Bradyrhizobium sp. AZCC 1610: one gene and its partner. The protein of the gene in region 2 interacts with the protein of the main gene of each other region in a pairwise test. Links are inferred from orthologs where the notes say so. Each region holds a gene or a part of one and is shown on either strand. Other genes may lie near its edges.

Evidence for each region. The genes of interacting proteins can lie anywhere in the genome.
Region 1: the proteins of V1279_RS36475 (region 2) and V1279_RS16985 interact in binary tests that used the Escherichia coli proteins (3 or more experiments, as listed by UniProt). The link is inferred for Bradyrhizobium sp. AZCC 1610 from one-to-one orthologs.

The regions. Positions count from the first base shown.
Region 1 is NZ_JAZHRR010000001.1:3,423,649-3,426,602, forward strand. What follows is about bases 96-2,935. They hold V1279_RS16985 (single-stranded DNA-binding protein), read right to left. Parts: upstream 1,843-2,935; coding sequence 1,348-1,842; downstream 96-1,347. Other genes in these bases: gyrA (DNA gyrase subunit A), read right to left, coding at 96-688; V1279_RS16980 (DUF2306 domain-containing protein), read right to left, coding at 880-1,278; V1279_RS16990 (outer membrane protein), read left to right, coding at 2,392-2,935. Also shown: more of gyrA, read right to left, coding at 1-95; more of V1279_RS16990, read left to right, coding at 2,936-2,954. UniProt on the Escherichia coli protein: Plays an important role in DNA replication, recombination and repair. Binds to ssDNA and to an array of partner proteins to recruit them to their sites of action during DNA metabolism. Acts as a sliding platform that migrates on DNA via reptation.
Region 2 is NZ_JAZHRR010000001.1:7,446,512-7,449,565, forward strand. What follows is about bases 87-3,026. They hold V1279_RS36475 (primosomal protein N'), read left to right. Parts: upstream 87-421; coding sequence 422-2,632; downstream 2,633-3,026. Other genes in these bases: V1279_RS36470 (tyrosine recombinase XerC), read right to left, coding at 87-304; V1279_RS36480 (MSMEG_1061 family FMN-dependent PPOX-type flavoprotein), read right to left, coding at 2,664-3,026. Outside these bases: more of V1279_RS36470, read right to left, coding at 1-86; more of V1279_RS36480, read right to left, coding at 3,027-3,054.

The DNA.
Region 1 (2,954 bases), 4.0 Mb from region 2 along the record:
CGGTTGGAAAATCCGGTCCCGGTACGATGTTGATGAGATCGTCGATCGTCAGCGCCGGATTGTCGATCAGCGCCACGCAGGCGTCGATGATCTCGCCGAGATTGTGCGGCGGGATGTTGGTCGCCATGCCGACTGCGATACCGCCGGCACCGTTGACCAGAAGGTTGGGGAATTTGGCCGGCAGCACCGTCGGTTCGCGGTCGCGGCTGTCGTAATTGGCCTGGAAATCGACGGTGTCCTTGTCGATATCGTCGAGCAGCGTCTGCGCGATCTTGGTCAGCCGGGATTCGGTGTACCGCATGGCGGCCGCCGTATCGCCATCCACCGAGCCGAAATTGCCCTGACCGTCGATCAACGGCACGCGCATGGAGAAATCCTGCGCGAGACGCACCAGCGCGTCATAGACCGACTGATCGCCGTGGGGATGGTATTTACCGATGACATCGCCGACCGTGCGCGCCGACTTGTTGTACGACTTGTTCCACTCGAAGCCGTTCTCGTGCATCGCGTAGAGAATGCGGCGATGCACGGGCTTGAGCCCGTCGCGCGCGTCCGGCAGCGCCCGCGCCACGATCACGCTCATGGCGTAATCGAGGTAGGAGCGTTTCATCTCGTCGAGGATGGAAACGGGACGAATATCGGAAGGCTCCGGCGGCTCGCCGGGCTTGTTATCTTCAGGGTCAGACAAAGGGGAATCCGGTCAGTTCTCAACTGAGAATCATATAGCGCATCGGAGGCCCGATAACCACCCTGACGCGTTCCGGAAGGGTTGTTTTTCCGCTCGTTTTTTCATGGACTTACGGGATTGCGCGGGGTTCGCCGGAGCCGGCATTTCCAGGCCCGGAAACGCGGCGCTGGAGTGGTGTTTCCTGAATCGGCCTAAGGGCCGAAAAACACCGCATGCATGATCCGTCCCGGCAGCAGGGTGAACAGGCCGGCGACGACCAACCCTCCGGTGAAGATACCGATCATCGTCTTGCGGTGACGGCTCACATTGTGGCGGCGCGCGGCAATGACGGCCACCGGCAGAAGGACCAGAACCATGATCGATAGCAGGTGGATCGGGCTCCAGGGACCGAGCAAGCGGATCTCGTGGATCCAGAACGAGCTGGCGGCGACGACGACCATCAGGCCGACCCAGATCCAGCCGATCGTCCGGTGCGGCAGCGTCCCCTTCGGGGCGGCGAACTGCACGATGCCGAGCGCGAACGCCGCCATGGCCGCAAAGGCATGAACCGGTATCATGGGAGCGGCATCGAGCAGCGGCGCGAGGCTCATGGCGGGCGCTTCCGAAACCCGAGGGCGGTTCAGCCGGCGACGCAGCCCTCAGAACCGGCGACGCAGCCCTTAGAACGGGATATCGTCGTCCATGTCGCTGTTGCGCGCGCCGGCTGCAACCGGTCGCCTCGGCGCGGAGCTGACCGGCCCGCCGGAGCCGAAATCACCGCCGGAATCGTCGGAGCCGAAGCTGCCGCCACCGCCGCCGCCGCTGCGGCCGTCGAGCATGGTCAGGGTCGAGTTGAAGCCCTGCAGCACAACTTCGGTCGAGTATTTCTCGACCCCGCTCTGGTCGGTCCATTTGCGGGTCTGCAGCGCGCCCTCGATGTACACCTTGGCGCCCTTCTTCAGATACTGCTCGACAATCTTGCAAAGCGGTTCAGAGAAGATCACGACGCGGTGCCACTCGGTCTTTTCCTTGCGCTCGCCGGTGCCCTTGTCGCGCCAGGTCTCCGAGGTCGCGATGCTCAGATTGGCAATCGGCCGCCCGTCCTGTGTCCGCCGGATTTCAGGATCCTTGCCGAGGTTGCCGACCAGAATCACCTTGTTCACACTTCCCGCCATCGCCGCTCTCCACTCGATATCGCCGGCAAAAATCACCGGTAAAAAATCACTGGTCAGGCCGCTTCTATTCCGGCCGCCTTCAATTCTTGACCTGTCGCCAGTTCTTGATCCTGTCGCGTTGTCCGCTCTTTCGCGTCCGCTTCCGGACATCCGAAGCGACCCTATACGCTCGCAAGCTCCGCCGACTTAGCGATCCCTCGGCAAGTCGGCGGTTATCCACATATAGCATCGCCCTCGCGAGCGTTCCAGCTTTGTTCCGGCAATCTCACATAGCCGTGGGTCGAACACACTACTCAGCTATAGGGCGACTTTGGTTCGCCACAATCGAGTCTCGAAAATGACAAAATGGAACCGAAAGTTCCGCCCGCTAACAGGAATAACGCAGGTAGATCATTGGCTTGGCTCCATATTTTGGATCATGGGTGTTGCAATTCGGAGACGCAATTTCCGAGCGAGTCGCGCTATAAAATTACCTACCGGCGCGGGGCGCTCGCGTCATTTCGAAACGCTTCGGGACCCAGGGAAGCGGACAAGCTGGAGATTAAGAGGATGAAGAAGTTTCTGTTAGGTACGGTTGCTCTCATCGCGTTCGCTGCGCCTGCGGCGGCCGCTGACCTCGCTGCGCGTCCTTACACCAAGGCCCCGCCGGCGCCGGTCGCCGTCGTGTACGACTGGAGCGGCTTCTACATCGGCGCCAACGGTGGCTGGGGTACGAGCCGTAAGTGCTGGGACTTCGTGGACGTGGCCGGCGCGTTCGTCGGAGCCGAGGGTTGCCATGACGCAGACGGCGGTACCGTCGGCGGTCAGATCGGTTATCGCTGGCAGGCCGGCACCTGGGTGTTCGGCATTGAAGGCCAGGGCAACTGGGCCGACTTCCAGGGCAGCAATGTCAGCCTGATCGATCCGACGCTCCGCAACGAGTCGCGCATTGATGCATTCGGCCTGATCACGGGCCAAGTCGGTTACGCGGCCAACAACGTTCTGTTCTATGTCAAAGGTGGTGCGGCCGTTACGGCGGATCGTTACCGCATCTTTGATGTTCCCACGGGCCTCGTGGTCGGCACCACCGGTGATGACACCCGCTGGGGTGCCGTGGTCGGCGCGGGCATCGA
Region 2 (3,054 bases):
GCAAGCCCGCCAGCGCCCGCATCAGCGAGCGCCCGGCAATGTCGTCGGCGCGGCGCATCGCCATGAAGGCCCTGATGTCGGTGGCTTCCAGCGCCGCAAACCGCTTCAGCGTGACCCGGGTCCCCCAGTGCTCGGTGAGGAAAATGAGGCATTGGCGGAGGTCGCGGGCGTAGGCTTCGAGTGTCTTTGGCGAGAGCCGCCGCTCGGCGCGCAGATGCGTCAGCCAGCGCGCCATCTCCAGCGCGAAGCCTTCGTCGGCGCAGTCGAGCTCGATCGGTTGAGGTGCCGGAACTTGCTTGACCATGACCTCTGCCTTGGAGGCGGTGATTCCATCCATTATATCGCACCTCTTTCGTTTACCGTTCGCTAACTTGGCGGCGCGGCGCTAGCTTGCCCCGGACACCTCAAGCCCGATTCCCTGATGGACCACGCCACCCGCGAAACCCCCTCATCCGTATCCGCGACCCGCGTCGTCGACGTGCTGGTGCCGGTCGCGCTCAATCAGAACTATTCCTACCGGGTGCCGCGCGGCATGGCGCTGAAGCCCGGCGACGTCGTCTGCGTGCCGCTGGGGCCGCGCGAGGTGGTGGCGGTGGTATGGGCGGAGAACGCCAATCCCGATCCGCGCCTGCACAACCGCCTGAAGGATGTCGGCGAAAAGCTCGACGTGCCGCCGTTAAAGGAGGAGCTGCGCAGCCTCGTCGATTGGGTCGCCAATTACACCCTGTCGGCGCGCGGCATGGTGCTGCGCATGTCCCTGCGGATGGGCGAAAATCTCGGGCCCGAGCGAATGCGGCTCGGCGTGCGGCTGGTGGGCGAGCCGCCACGGCGCTTGACGCCGGCGCGGCGCCGGCTGATCGAAGTGCTGTCGGACGGCCTGCTGCACGGCAAGTCCGAAGCCGCGCGGGAAGCCGGCGTCAGCGCCGGCGTGATCGAAGGTCTGGTCGACGAGGGGACGCTTGTCGTCGAGGCGATGCCGCCGCCGCTGGCGCCGCCGGCGCCCGATCCATCCTTCGCGCAGCCGGAATTTTCAAGTCAGCAGCGCACCGCGGTGGATGCGATGCGTGCGCTCGCGGCCAATGGCAGCTTTCACGTCGCGCTGCTCGACGGCGTCACCGGTTCGGGCAAGACCGAGGTCTATTTCGAGGCGATTGCGGAAGTCATTCGGCGCGGCAAGCAGACGCTGATCCTGATGCCGGAGATCGCGCTGACCGGACAGTTCCTCGACCGCTTTGCGCAACGTTTCGGCGTGCGTCCGATCGAGTGGCATTCCGAACTGACGCCGCGGACGCGGCAGCGCAATTGGGCCGCGATTGCAGCCGGCGAAGCGCCGGTCGTGGTCGGCGCGCGCTCGGCACTGTTTCTGCCCTATGCCGATCTGGGCTTGATCATCGTCGATGAGGAGCACGACCAGGCCTACAAGCAGGATGATGGCGCGCATTACCACGCCCGCGACATGGCGGTGGTGCGGGCGCATATCGCCAAAATTCCAATCGTGCTGGCGTCCGCGACGCCATCGGTCGAAACCGAAGTCAACGCGCGCAAGGGCCGTTATCAGCGCGTCGCGCTGCCGTCGCGGTTCGGCGGCCAGCACATGCCGCATATCGAGGCGATCGATCTGCGCCGCGCCCCGCCACCGCGCGGCCGCTTCATCTCGCCGCCGCTCGCCGAACAGATTCAGTTCGCGATCGAGAAACGTGAACAGGCGCTATTGTTCCTCAACCGCCGCGGCTACGCGCCGCTGACGCTATGCCGGGCTTGCGGCCATCGCTTTGCCTGCACGATCTGCGACGCCTGGCTGGTGGACCATCGTTTTCGTCAGCGCCTGGTCTGTCACCATTGCGGCTTCTCGATGCCGCGTCCGAACATCTGCCCGCATTGCCAGGCCGAGGAATCCCTCGTCGCGGTCGGCCCCGGCGTCGAGCGGCTGCAGGAGGAGGCGGCCGCGCTGTTTCCGAATGCGCGCACCATGGTGCTGTCGAGCGATCTCATCACCTCGATCGAGAGCATGCGCAGCGAGCTGAACGAAATCGCCGAAGGCCGCGTCGACATCATCGTCGGCACGCAGCTGGTAGCGAAGGGACATAACTTTCCACGGCTCAATCTGGTCGGCGTGGTCGACGCGGATTTGGGCCTCGGCAATGGCGACCCGCGCGCCGCCGAGCGGACGTTCCAGTTGCTCAACCAGGTGATCGGGCGTGCCGGGCGCGATCAAGGCCGCGGCGTCGGGTATTTGCAGACCCATCAGCCCGAACATCCCGTGATGAAGGCGCTGATCGCAAGCGACCGCGAGGCGTTCTATGCCAGCGAGATCGAAGCGCGGGAACGCGCCGGCTATCCGCCGTTCGGCCGGCTCGCCAGCCTGATCATTTCCGCCGGCGACCGCCCGACCGCGGAAGGTTTTGCGCGAAGGCTCGCCGCGATCGCGCCGATCGACGAGCGCATCCAGGTGCTGGGGCCCGCCGAAGCGCCGCTTGCGGTCATCAAGGGCCGCTACCGGTTCCGCCTGCTGGTGAAGTCGCTGCGCAATGTCGATCTGTCGGAATATCTTCGCGAATGGCTCGCCGCCGGGCCGAAGACCAAGGGCAATCTCAAGCTCGAAGTCGACGTCGATCCGCAGAGCTTTTTGTAAGCGCCATACCGTTCAATCAGGGCGGTGCCGGTCAACCATTCGACCACAGATTGGTCGTGTATCCCGTCTCGACAAAGGCGTCGATTTTCGCCGCCTGATCCTCGTCGCCACCGGTCCGGGCCGCAAAAATCTTTCCGAACGAGATGCGCTTGGCTTCCGGCCAGTGCTCCGGTTCCCAGAGGTGCGATCGGAGCACCGAACGCGCGCAATGGAAATAGCACCGTTCGATGTGGATCCGGATGGCAAGCAGCGCCGGGCGGCCTGACTTGCCAAGTGCGGCCAACAATTCGGCATCGTCAAAGATCTCTGCCCGGCCCGACAGCCGCAACGTTTCGCCGGTCCGGGGCCGCAGGAAGATCATGCCGATCCGGCCGGTTTCGATGATGTTCTGCAGGCCGAACGCGAGGTTGTTGCCGGCCCGT